Regions from separate parts of the Kitasatospora sp. NPDC058184 genome, predicted to be linked through region 3. Evidence: riboswitches for the same ligand, from Rfam matches in the RefSeq annotation. Region 3 holds a riboswitch; each other region holds the start of a gene.
What was found. Region 3 has a riboswitch for cobalamin ahead of ACFVXH_RS18225 (ABC transporter substrate-binding protein). Riboswitches for the same ligand answer to the same signal wherever they lie in the genome.
Positions count from the first base shown of each region.

Region 1 (4,203 bases), on a different contig from region 3:
CGTAGGCGTACATCGAGCTGAGCTTGCCGATGGTCGGCGCCGCCATGAACAGGTTCAGGGACTGGCTCTGGTCCAGGTACGGCATGCGGGCCGCGGCCAGGTCGATCAGCGCGCGCTGCGGCAGCTCCCAGGCCGTCCGGTACAGCGAACGGACCCCGGCGGGCAGCCAGTTCAGGTCCTGGACGGAGCCGTTGGCGTCGCGCAGGGCGTCGCGGGTCTGCTGGTCCCAGACGCCGAGCTCCTTGAGCTCGCGCACCAGGTACGGGTTGACCTGGAGGAACTCGCCGGACAGCGTCTCGCGCTTGAACAGGTTGGACACCTGCGGCTCGATGCACTCGTACACGCCGGCGATGGACGCGATGGTCGCGGTCGGCGCGATGGCCAGCAGCAGCGAGTTTCGCAGGCCGGTCTCGGCGATCCGGGCGCGCAGCGCCGTCCAGCGGTCGGCCCACTGCGGGGCGGCCGTCGGGAAGTGGTCGATGTGCAGCTCGCCGCGGGCGGCGCGGGTCTCGCCGTACGCCTCGTGGCGGCCGAGCTGCTCGGCCAGGTCGGCGGAGCGCTCGTACGCGGTGAGCATGATGCGCTCGGCGATCAGCGTGGACAGGCGGGCGGCCTCGGCGGAGTCGAAGTCGATCCGCAGCTTGAAGAAGACGTCCTGGAGGCCCATCACGCCGAGGCCGACCGGCCGCCAGCGGGAGTTGGAGGTGCCGGCCTCGGTGGTCGGGTAGAAGTTGATGTCCACCACGCGGTCGAGGAACGTCACGGCCGTGCGGACGGTGGCGTCGAGGCGCTCCCAGTCCATGGCGCCGAGCAGGTCGTCGACCGTGGCACCGGGGGCCACGTGGGCGCCGAGGTTGACCGAGCCGAGGTTGCAGACGGCGGTCTCGGAGTCGTCCGTGACCTCCAGGATCTCCGTGCACAGGTTGGAGGAGTGCACGGTGCGGCCCGGCAGGGCGGTCTGGTTGGCGGCGCGGTTGGAGGCGTCCTTGAAGGTCATCCAGCCGTTGCCGGTCTGCGCCAGGGTGCGCATCATGCGGGCGTACAGGGTCTGCGCCGGGATGGTGCGGACGGCCTTGCCGGCCAGCTCGGCCTTGCGGTAGGCCTCGTCGAAGTCGGCGCCCCACAGGTCGACCAGCTCCGGCACGTCGGCCGGGGAGAACAGCGACCAGTCCTGGTTGGCGTTGACCCGGCGCATGAACTCGTCCGGGATCCAGTGCGCCAGGTTGAGGTTGTGGGTGCGGCGGGCCTCTTCGCCGGTGTTGTCGCGGAGCTCCAGGAACTCCTCGATGTCGGCGTGCCAGGTCTCCAGGTAGACGCAGGCCGCGCCCTTGCGGCGGCCGCCCTGGTTGACGGCGGCGACCGAGGAGTCGAGGGTGCGCAGGAACGGCACGATGCCGTTGGACTTGCCGTTGGTGCCGCGGATCAGGCTGCCGCGCGAGCGGATGCGCGAGTAGGACAGGCCGATGCCGCCGGCGTGCTTGGACAGGCGGGCGATCTGCGCGTAGCGGTTGTAGATCGAGTCCAGGTTGTCCAGCGGCGAGTCGAGCAGGTAGCAGCTCGACATCTGCGGGTGCCGGGTGCCGGAGTTGAAGAGCGTCGGCGAGGAGGTCAGGTACTCCAGGCGGCTCATCAGGCCGTACAGCTCGGCCACCTCGCGCACCGACTGCTCGGAGTCGCCGACCGCCAGGCCGCAGGCGACGCGGAGCAGGAAGTGCTGCGGGGTCTCGATCACCTTGCGGGTGATCGGGTGGCGCAGCAGGTAGCGGGACTGCACGGTGCGCAGGCCGAAGTACTCGAAGCGGTCGTCGCCGGCGGTGTCGATCAGCGCGTCCAGGGCGGCGGCGTGCTTGGCGACGAAGTCCGCGGTGGTGTCGCCGATCAGGCCCTCGGTGTGGCCGACGGCGATCGAGGCGGAGAAGGACACCGAGCCCTGGCTGTTCGCCTCGTCGACGATCTCCAGCGCGAGCAGGCGGGCGGCCAGCTTCGAGTACTGGGGGTCCTCGGCGATCATCGACGCGGCGGCGTCCACGGCCAGCCCGCGCAGCTCGGCGAAGTCCGAGCCGGCGTGGCGGCCGCGCAGCGCGGCGGCGGCGACATGGCCGGGGTCGACCTCGGTGAGGTCGGTGCTGCGGTCGGTGAGCAGCCGCAGCAGCGCGCCCCCGGGGTCGGAGACCGTCGGGTCGGTGAAGGCGGTACCGGAGCCCTGGGCGGGCAGGGTGGCTGAGGCAGCGGTGGTCAAGGCGCTCTCTCCTGGCGGCGATCGGCGGCGGTGCTCGGGGGGCCACCGGGCCGATCTGGGCAGGGGAGCACGGCGCGAACGCAAAAAAGCGTCGCGCGAGGTGACTCCCCGGCCCGCCCGCGAGGCCCGGAGGGGTACTGCTGGTGCCGGCGCGGCCTCTGCGGGAGGGCCGTGGCGCACGCCGTCGGCAGGTACTCGGACTCGCGGGGTGCGGCTGCTGGAGCCGCCCGCTCACCGCTGCGGGGCAGTCCCGGATTCGCACCGGGTTCCCCTGCATCGACAGCAGAAGCGAGCATACATGTTGTGCCGCCGGACTGCGGCGGCACCATATGTTGTGCCTGTCGTGTCGCGGATGTGCGTGGGCCGGGCGGCCGGTCAGTGCTTCAGATAGACCTTGTACGTGCTCGAATCGCCGGTCGGCGAGGTGAATTGGGCGACCAGCCGGTAGTGTCCGGCGGCGCCCAGGGCCTCGCCCAGGGCCCGGTCGGTGGCCCTCGGCGCGGTGCTGTCGAGGACGACCATGGTGAACCAGCCGTCCCGGATCGCGGCGACGCTGCCGTCGTCGCCGTGGTGCTCGACCCCGGCCCCGTCGCGGTAGTCGGTGCCGGCGCGCGCGGAGACCCACTGCTCGGGCTTGGAGACGCCGCCGAGGTAGTACTCGGCGAGTCCGTCGACCTCGGTGAGGTAGCGGCCCTGGGGCTCCGTGTGGACCCGCAGGACGGCCAGCAGGCGGCCGGAGTCGGGGCCGTTCTGGTAGCGCAGCGCGGACTGCTCCAGGCCGAGGGCGAGCAGGGCGACCCAGACCAGGATGCCGAGCTGGGGGTGGCGGAAGTGGGCGCCGACCAGCCGGGTCAGGCCGACCCCGGCGAGCGGGGCGGCCAGCAGCATGCCGTAGCCGAGGTGGCGGAACAGCGCGCCGGAGGTGCCGGTCCACAGGTGGGCGGCGGGGACCAGCAGGGCGGTGGCGGTCAGGACGGCCCCGAGCAGGGCGCGCCGGCCCCGGGTGGTGGGGAGGGGCTCCTTCTCCGGCGCGTCGTGCTCGGGCATCTGTTCGCGGCGCGCGTAGGCGATGGTGCCGGCCACCGCGAGGACGGTGAACAGGCCGGCCCACTGGAGCGTGCCGAGCAGGACCGAGCCGGCCGAGCCGGGGGCGTTGCCGCGCGAGGGCGACCACCCGGCGACCTTGCCGAGGGTGCCGTACGGGAGCAGTAGGACGAGGGTGCCGAGGGCCGTCAGCAGTGAGCGCAGGGCGGCCGGGCCCACCCGGTGGTACGGCCGGGCGCAGGCGAAGGCGAGGGCCACCAGGGCGGGGACGGCGAAGGCCGCGGAGTAGGCCGTGGCGCAGGCCAGCGCCGTGGGCGGGGCGGCGAGCAGGGCCAGGGCCGGATGGCGGCCTGCGGTGAACACCGTGGTCCAGGCCGAGAGGGCGACCAGCAGGACGGCGAGGGACTCGGGCGCGGCGTAGAAGCCGACCACGACGGTGGACTGGAGGACGGCGTACCCGGCGATGGCGCAGATGGCGACCCGCTCGTTGAACAGCCGCCGGGTCAGCGAGTACAGCAGGACCGTGGTGAGCAGTGCGAAGCCGAGGCTGAGCAGCCGGGTGCCCCAGATGCCGTTGGCGTCGGCGGCGGCGCCGGCCAGCGGCGGGTAGAGCCAGGGCGAGCCGTGCACCCGGTCGACCAGGTCGGTGGTGACCGGGGTGCCGTGCAGCAGGTGGGCCAGCTGCTGGCGGCCGGCGACCATGGCGGCGGCCTCGTCGGGGTGCGCGGCGGCCAGCAGGCGCAGCGAGAGGGCGGCCTGGACGGTGAGGACGGCGCCCAGCAGGCCGCGGGCGATCCACCGGCGCCGGGGGCTGGTGCCCGGGTCCCAGCCGATCGCGGGGACCTGCGGGATGGTGTACGGGGCCAGCTCGACGCCGTCGGGGTTGTCGACCGTTACGGCGGGGCGCGGACCGTCGGGGC
Region 1 covers NZ_JBHVVE010000004.1:246,121-250,323, forward strand. The annotation lists gene ACFVXH_RS09725 (ribonucleoside-diphosphate reductase subunit alpha) at 1-2,215, opposite strand, end outside; cobalamin riboswitch at 2,408-2,542, opposite strand; gene ACFVXH_RS09730 (glycosyltransferase family 39 protein) at 2,615-4,203, opposite strand, start outside.
Region 1: linked by a shared signal. The riboswitch ahead of ACFVXH_RS09725 (ribonucleoside-diphosphate reductase subunit alpha) and the one ahead of ACFVXH_RS18225 (ABC transporter substrate-binding protein) in region 3 are both predicted to bind cobalamin.

Region 2 (4,203 bases), on a different contig from region 3:
CGCCTACCTGGACACCTCGACCAACCGCTCCCGCCGCTACTGCTCGGACCGCTGCGCGACCCGCGCCAACGTGGCCGCCTACCGGGCCCGCAAGCGCCTGGAGGCGGAGGCGGCGGCCCGGGCGTAGCGGCCCGCTAGACCTCCTCGACCCAGGCGCCGAGCCGGCGGGCCAGGCCCGGCACCCGGGCCAGCCGCGGGGTGAGCAGCAGCCGCTCCAGCCGGCGCCCCGGCGCCAGCCAGACCGGGCTCGGGCGCAGCCGCAGCAGCACCCGGCCGAGCACCAGCTCGTCCGGGACGGCGCCGTAGCTGCGGCTGTCGCTGTCCACCGGGCGGTTGTCGGAGAGCAGCCACCAGCCCGTGGCCCGGCGCTCGGCGGCCCGCTTCACCACCAGCAGGTCCTGCTGGAAGGGGTGCCGGAAGACCACCACCGCGCCGGGCCGGATCGGCGCGCCGTAGCGGACCAGCAGCCGGTCGCCCTCGCGCAGGGTCGGGACCATCGACGGCCCCGCCACGTCGACCAGCCCGAACGGCAGCGCGCCGCCCGGGCCGCGCTCCCCCGCCCCGGCGCCCTCCGCTCGCGTGCTCCGCGCCACGACTCCTCCTCCCGCCCCCGCTCGCGCCCCCAGTCTGCCGTACGGACCGCCGTCCGTCCGATGTCCGGATTGCGCCGGTTCCCGGTCCGTCTTTCGCCCTAGGCCCACCGCCCGATCGCGAAACCGGGAGGGCGGAAGGGTAATCTCGGGCGCGGGAAGACGATCTAAGGAAGGACTCCCATGTTCTCTCGTCTGTTTGCACCGCGCGCCACCGTCCACGCCCACTGCGACCTGCCCTGCGGCGTCTACGACCCCGCGCAGGCCAAGCTGGAGGCCGAGTCGGTCAAGGCCACCCAGGAGAAGTACCAGGCCAACGAGGACCCGCACTTCCGCGCCCGCGCCGTCATCATCAAGGAGCAGCGCGCCGAGGCCGTCAAGCACCACATCTCGGTGCTGTGGAGCGACTACTTCAAGGCCCCGCACTTCGAGAAGTACCCGCAGCTGCACCAGCTGATCAACGACACCCTGAAGGCCGCCTCGGCCGCCAAGGCGTCCACGGACCCGGCCACCGGCCAGGCCCTGCTCGACCTGATCGCCCAGGTCGACAAAATCTTCTGGGAGACCAAGCAGGCCTGAGCCTGACGCGTCGCCACCCGACCGCCCCCGTCCGCACCGCCGGACGGGGGCGGTCGTGCGTTCACGTCCGACCCGGCTCGGTAAGGGTTGCCTGCCCTGAGTGGCTGTTATGCTGCCAGGGCGTCCGAGGGGGAAGTCCGGTGCGAATCCGGCGCTGACCCGCAACGGTGAGCACGGCCCGTACCCGCCCGTACGGCCGCGCCAGCCCGATCGCCCTCGGCCGCCGACCTCCCGACAACTCGCCGCGGACTGCGAGGGGAACGGCGCCCCGGCACGCCCCCGGCCCGCGCCCGCCCCGGCGCGCTCCCGGCCCGAGGCAAGGCGCACCCGTGAACCGCGCACCCGTCAACCGTGCAGTCGGCCCGCCCGCTCGCCGAATACCCGTCGTCCCGCTCGCCGCCGGACTCGCCGCCGCCCTGCTGCTCTCCCTGGTCTGCGGGGTCGCCCTCGGCTCCTCCGGGCTCGGCCTGCCCCGGGTGCTGCGGCTCCTGGGCGCCGGGCTGACGGGCGGCCGGCTGGACGCGGACGAGGCGGCCGCGTACGCGATCGTCTGGGAGATCCGGCTGCCGCGCACCGTGCTGGCCGCCGTGGTCGGCGCCGGGCTGGCCGCCTGCGGGGTCGCCGTCCAGGCCCTGGTGCGCAACGCGCTGGCGGACCCCTTCGTGCTCGGCATCTCCTCCGGCGCGGCCGTCGGCGCCAACGCCGTGATGCTGTTCGGCGCCTTCGCCTCGCTCGGGGTGTGGGCGATCTCCGCCTCCGCCTTCGGCTCCGCGCTGGCCGCCATGACCCTGGTCTACGTCGCGGCCCGCACCGCGTACGGGCTCACCCCGCTGCGGCTGGTGCTCACCGGCACCGCGCTGTCCTACGGCTTCTCCGCCGCCACCACCCTGATGGTCTTCGCCGCCGACCGCGGCGAGGCCGCCCGGGACGTCATGATGTGGCTGCTCGGCAGCCTCGGCGGCGCCACCTGGGGCAAGGTGCCGATCGCCGCCGTCACCGTGCTGGCCGGGCTCGCCTACCTGGCCTGCACCGCCGGGCGGCTGGACGCGCTCGCGATGGGCGACGAGACCTCCGCCTCGCTCGGCGTGGACCCGGACCGGCTGCGCCGCGAGCTGTTCGTGGTGACCGCCGCCGTCACCGGCACCGTGGTCGCGGTCAGCGGAGCGATCGGCTTCGTCGGGCTGCTGATGCCGCACCTGGCGCGGATGCTGGTCGGCGCCGGGCACCGCCGGGTGCTGGTGGTCGCGCCGCTCGCCGGGGCGCTGCTGCTGGTCTGGGTGGACATCGCCTCGCGCACCCTGCTGGCGCCCGCCGAACTGCCCGTCGGGGTGTTCACCGCGGTGCTCGGCGTGCCCGCCTTCCTGGTGATGATGCGCCGCCGCGGCCAGGCCTTCGGAGGTGCCCGGTGACCGCGACGACCGACCCGACCCCGGTGCACGCCCAGGACCTCGCCGTCGACGGCGTCTCGGTGGAGCTGGCCGGCACCCGGCTGGTCCACGAGGTGAGCCTGGCGGCCGCCGCCGGACAGGTGGTCGGCCTGATCGGCCCCAACGGCAGCGGCAAGTCGACCCTGCTGCGCTGCGTCTACCGGGTGCTGAAGCCGGCCGGCGGCGTGGTCCGGCTGGCCGGCGACGACCTGCACGCCCTCACCGCCCGCGAGAGCGCCCGCCGGGTGGCCGCGCTGACCCAGGAGCACTCCGCCGAGTTCGACTTCACCGTCGCCGAGGTGGTCGCCATGGGCCGGCTGCCGCACCGCCGCGGCTTCGGCGCCCAAGTCGACGGGGACGAGCGGCGCTGCGCCGAGGCGCTGCGCAAGGTCCGGGCCGGGCACCTCGCCGAGCGGGGCTTCCTGAGCCTGTCCGGGGGCGAGAAGCAGCGGGTGCTGTTCGCCCGCGCGCTGGTCCAGGAACCGCGCCTGCTGGTGCTCGACGAACCCACCAACCACCTCGACATCGCGCACCAGTTGGAGGTGCTGGCGCTCGCCCGCGAGGCCGGTCCGACGGTGCTCACCGCGCTGCACGACCTCAACCTGGCGGCGGGCCACTGCGACCTGCTGTACGTCCTGCGGGACGGCCGGATCGTCGCCTCCGGGCCGCCCGACGAGGTGCTCCGACCCGCCCTGCTGGCCGAGGTGTTCGGCGTCCGGGGCACCCCGGTGCGCCACCCGGAGACCGGCGCCCTCCAGCTGCTCTTCGACCGCCTCCCCTGACCCCCAAGGAACTCCCGTGCGCACCAAGGCCGTTGCCGCCACCGCCCTGCTCGCCCTCGGACTCGTCGGCTGCGGCGCCGAGATCGCCCCGAAGGAGGCCGCCACCGCCTCCGCCCACTACCCCGTGACGGTGGACAACTGCGGGGAGAAGCTCACCTTCGCGCAGAAGCCCGCCCGGGTGGTGACCAACGACGTCAACATCACCGAACTGATGCTCTCGCTCGGCCTCGCCGACCGGATGGCCGGCTACGTGATGCCCGACGACAAGGGGAAGATCGACCAGGTCGCCTGGAAGGACGGCTACCAGCAGACCACCTGGCTCTCCAAGAAGATCCTCACCAAGGAGATCGCGCTGGACGCCAAGGCCGACCTGGTCTTCGCCGGCTGGCACTACGGCTTCGACGAGGGCAGCGGCGTCACCCCGCAGGCCTTCAAGGCGCTCGGCGTCGACTCGTACGTGCTCAGCGAGTCCTGCCGCAGCGGCAAGGGCACCGAGCGCGGCGTGATGGACCCGCTGGAGGCGCTCTACACCGACCTGGCCAACCTCGGCGAGATCTTCGACGTCAAGGACCGCTCCGACCAGCTGATCGCGGACTTCAAGGCGCGGATCGCCGCCGTCCCGCAGCCCGAGCGCCGCCCCTCCGTCTTCCTGTACGACAGCGGGCAGGACAAGCCGTACACCGCCGGGAAGTTCGCCGCCGCCAACGAGATCATCGCCAAGGCCGGCGGGACCAACATCATGGGCGACCTCGCCGACAGCTGGGTCACGGCCGGCTGGGAGAGCGTGGTGCAGCGCGACCCCGAGGTGATCGTGATCAACGACTA
Region 2 covers NZ_JBHVVE010000004.1:279,722-283,924, reverse strand. The annotation lists gene ACFVXH_RS09885 (CGNR zinc finger domain-containing protein) at 1-127, shown strand, start outside; gene sodX (nickel-type superoxide dismutase maturation protease) at 135-497, opposite strand; gene sodN (superoxide dismutase, Ni) at 774-1,169, shown strand; cobalamin riboswitch at 1,251-1,376, shown strand; gene ACFVXH_RS09870 (iron ABC transporter permease) at 1,499-2,578, shown strand; gene ACFVXH_RS09865 (ABC transporter ATP-binding protein) at 2,575-3,378, shown strand; gene ACFVXH_RS09860 (ABC transporter substrate-binding protein) at 3,395-4,203, shown strand, end outside.
Region 2: linked by a shared signal. The riboswitch ahead of ACFVXH_RS09870 (iron ABC transporter permease) and the one ahead of ACFVXH_RS18225 (ABC transporter substrate-binding protein) in region 3 are both predicted to bind cobalamin.

Region 3 (4,203 bases):
CGCGGACGGTTTCGAGGAAGCCGAGTTGGTGGCGCAGGTCGAGGTGGTTGGTGGGCTCGTCGAGCAGCAGCACGTCGGGCTCCTGCGCCAGCGCCCGGGCGAGCTGGACCCGCTGCCGCTCGCCGCCCGACAGCGTCGGCCAGGAGCGGTCGAGCAGGTGGCCGACGTCGGCCGCGGCGACGGCGTCGGCGACCACGGACCGCTCGTGGGCGTCGGCGGCGGAGTCCGTCGGCACGGGCCAGCGGCCGCGGTGCGGCGTGCGGCCGAGCTCGATGACCTGACGAACCGTCAGCGACAGCCGGGTGTCCGCCTGCTGTTCCATGAAGGCCACCCGTCGTGCCCGCCGGCGGGCCGTGAGGGCGTGGAGGTCCTCGCCGTCCAGGAGGACCCGGCCCGCGCTCGGCCGGGTCAGTCCGGCGACCGCGCGCAGCAGGGTGGTCTTCCCGGCGCCGTTGGGCCCGAGCAGGCCCGTGATCCGGCCGGGGCGGAAGGCGATCGAGACCGCGTCCAGCAGGGTGGCTCCGCCGATGCGGACACCGAGTCCCTCCGCGCGCAGCCCGACAGGCGTCGTCGTCACTGCGCCCTCCCGTCGGCCCGCCCCTGGCGCCACAGCAGCCAGGCGAAGAACGGCGCTCCGAGCCCGGCCGTGACGACGCCGACGGGGATCTCCCGGTCGGGGAGGACCGAGCGCGCCACGACGTCGCTGCCCACCAGGAGGGACGCGCCGACCAGCGCCGACACGGGCAGCAGGAGGGCGTGGCGCGGGCCGCAGACGAGACGGACCACGTGCGGGACGACTAGGCCGAGGAACCCGATGACGCCGGTGTTGGCGACCAGGCACGCGGTCACCAGCGCGGCGGTGGCGACGAGGACCCAGCGGGTGCGCTCGACGTGGACGCCGAGGGAGCGGGCGGCGGTCTCGCCGAAGGCGAAGGCGTCCAGGTCGCGGGCCGAGGAGGCCAGGACCGTGACACCGACCAGCGCGACCGCCAGCAGGAAGACGGCGGTGGGCCACCGCACGCCGGCGACCGAACCCAGCGTCCACTCCATGACCCCGCGCGCCGCGTCGCGGTCCCCGAGGACCATCACGACGAACGAGGTGTAGGCCCCGCACATCTGGCCCACCGCGATGCCGGCGAGCACGGTCCGGGTGGTGGGCAGCGACCGGGTTCGGGCGCCGGCCAGGGCCAGGACGACGATGGCGGCGAGCAGGGCGCCGGCGAAGGCCGCCGTCGCCACCGTGCCGGTGCCCACGGCGCCGGACACGCCGACGCCGAGGACGATCACGGTGACCGCGCCGGCGGCGGCTCCGTCCGAGATCCCGAGTAGGAAGGGATCGGCCAGGTCGTTCCCGGTCAGCGTCTGCAGCACCGCGCCGCAGACCGCGAGGCCGGCGCCGGTGGCGGCCGCTCCCAGCACCCGGGGCAGCCGCAGCTGCCAGACGATCTGGTCGTCCAGCAGCGTCACGTGCGGGTCGCCCAGCCGGAGACGGCGCGCCACGACCTCGATCACCGTCCCGACCGACTCGTGCTGCGAGCCCACGGCCAGGCCGAGGAGCACGGTGCTCAGGAGCAGGGCCGCGGCGACGGCCAGGGCCGCCGTCGCGCGGCCCGGACCAGCGGGCCGCACGACGGGGTGGGGCGCGGCGGTCATGAAGCCGGGTGCAGTCGGCCCAGCCCGTCGGACACCCGGGCGGCACCGTCGGCGAGCAGCACGCCGGGCGTCGACTCGGAGAACGGCACCGTCACGAAGGCCTTGCGCTGTACGGCGGTGAGCTTGCTCAGGACCGGGTCGTTCTCCAGGTAGTCGATCTTGGACTGGGCGGTGTCCCAGTCGGCGTCCGCGACCACGATGGCGTCCGGGTCCGCCGCGACGACCTTCTCCCAGCTCACGTTCTGCCAACTGCCGGGCAGGTCCCCGAAGACGTTGCGGGCGCCCACGGCGTCGAGCACGAGTTGGGGCCCGCCCTGGCCGGCGCCGACGAACGGCGTCTTGGTGTCCGAGTCGAACCACAGGACCTTCAGGCCCTTGCCCGCGGCCGTCGCCGTGAACTGCGCCAGCTGCTGCTCCTGCTGCCGCTGGATCGCGGCGGCCCGCTCCGGGACGCCGAAGACCTTGGCGACGTCGTTCAGCTCGCCCCACGCCGCCTGCCAGGTCGTCGGCGGCACCTGGCTCTTGTCCGAGCAGCCGAACGGGGACAGGTACGACGGGACGCCCTGGCCGCGCAGCTCCTCCCGGGTGCCCGCGACCTTGTCGGTGAACGCGCTGGAGTAGGAGGCGTACAGGAAGTCGGGACGGGCCGCGAGGAGGTTCTCCTTCGTCGGGTACTTCTTGGAGAGCACCGGGACGGAGTCGTAGGCGGCCTTCCACTTCTCCGGGACGGAGTCGTCGAGGTAGGCGGTACCGGCCATGCGGGACTGCAGCCCGAGGGCCAGGGCCACCTCGGTGGCACCCTGGTTGAGCGTCACCAGCCGCTCGGGCGGCGCGCCGACCGTCACGGTGGTCCCGCAGTTGTCCACGCTGACCGGCGCGGCACTCCCGGTCGCCCCGCCGGACGCGACGGGCGCGGGGGCGCCCGCGCAACCTCCGAGCACGCCGACGAACAGCAGGGCCGCGACGGCCCGGCCGACGCGTGTCGGACCTGTGGGACGTACGGGACGCATGGAGCGCGCGGAGCGCGTGGAACGTATGGATCGGACCGGATGCGGGTACGGCTGACCGCTGGGCACGTGTTCTCCAAAACCCTCGTGGAACATGTCGCGCCGTGGCCGGTCTCCTGGCTTCCGCATCAACACGCCGCGACCGACCTTCCCGAGCGGCTCTCCCAGCCCGCCCAGTGGCCCTGACCGCTGGCGAAAGCCGGTCAGCGAGGGCCGCGGAACTCCGCGGCAACAGTGGCGAGGGCCGCACCGGACTCAGACCGGTTTCCCGAACACCACGGCGATGGCACGGTATCAGGCGTGGTCAGGTCGGTGGCGACCGGCCGGTGGGATGATCGTTTGGATCGTTCCCGGGGACGGGGGAGGGAGCGGCCACGGGGGTCGGCCGGCTCCGGAGGGACGGGGGATCACCCCGGAAGGCGGAAGAAGGAGCGGTAGAGCGGCAGCTGCTCGGCGAGCATGTGGATGCCGGGGTGGGTGGCGAGGCCGAGGGCGGCGGCGGTGCGCAGCAGCGGGGTCTCGGCGGGCGTCATGATGATGTCGGCGACCAGCGCGCCGGGCGCCAGCGGTGCCGGGTCGAAGGGGAGCGGGTCGGCCGGGTCCAGGCCCAGCGGGGTGGCGTTGACCGCGAGGTCGACGTCGGCGGGCGGGCGCGGGGCGGCGGCCACGCGGCCGGGCCAGCGGGTGCCGAGCCGCTCCAGCAGGGCGTCCACCCGGCCCCGGTCGGGATCGGTCACGGTGAGTGCGGCGGCCCCTTCGGCGAGCAGGGCGGCGGCGATGGCGAGCCCCGCGCCTCCGGCGCCGGCCAGTGCCACCCGCAGCCCGGCCGGGTGGTACCCGGCGGCGGCCAGGCCCCGGACGAACCCGGCGCCGTCGAAGTTGTCGCCGTACCAGCGGCCGTCCGGCTCGCGGCGCAGCGCGTTGGTGCTGCCCAACAGGGCGGCGGCGTCGCTGAGTTCGTCGGCGTGCCCGCACATCGCCAGCTTGTGCGGGACGGTGACCAGCAGCCCGTCCAGGTTGGCGACGGCCTTCAGCCCGCGGACGACCTCGTCCAGCCGGTCCGCCGGGGCGTGCACGGGGACGAGCACGGCGTCCACGCCGCTCGCCGCGAACAGCGGGTTGAGCAGGGCGGGCGCCTTGGCCTGTGCGACCGGGTCGCCGAGCACCGCGAACAGCCGGGTGCGGCCGGAGATCGGCGGACGGGCGGCCGGCGCGTCGGGGGCCGGTGCGTCGGGTGCGTCGGAGGCCGGTGCGTCGGGGGTCGGCAGGTCGGGGGTCGGCAGGTCGGGGTGAAGGGACATCTCAGGCCTCCCCGGCGGCGGCGCGCGGCATGGCGTCCAGCGTGCGGGCGACCAGCGACTCGGGGACGTCGCTGACGAGTTCGGCGCCGCGCGGGCCGTCCAGGACGAAGGAGAGCCCGTCGACGGCCTTCTTGTCCAGCCGCATGAGGGCGATCAGCGCCCCGGTGCCGACCTCGGGCGGCAGCGCGGTCGGCAGCCCGTAGTGGGCGACCACCTCGTGGTGCTCGGCGACCCGCTCGGGG
Region 3 covers NZ_JBHVVE010000008.1:286,449-290,651, forward strand. The annotation lists gene ACFVXH_RS18215 (ABC transporter ATP-binding protein) at 1-577, opposite strand, end outside; gene ACFVXH_RS18220 (FecCD family ABC transporter permease) at 574-1,653, opposite strand; gene ACFVXH_RS18225 (ABC transporter substrate-binding protein) at 1,650-2,663, opposite strand; cobalamin riboswitch at 2,749-2,955, opposite strand; gene ACFVXH_RS18230 (shikimate dehydrogenase family protein) at 3,068-3,961, opposite strand; gene ACFVXH_RS18235 (3-dehydroquinate synthase) at 3,963-4,203, opposite strand, start outside.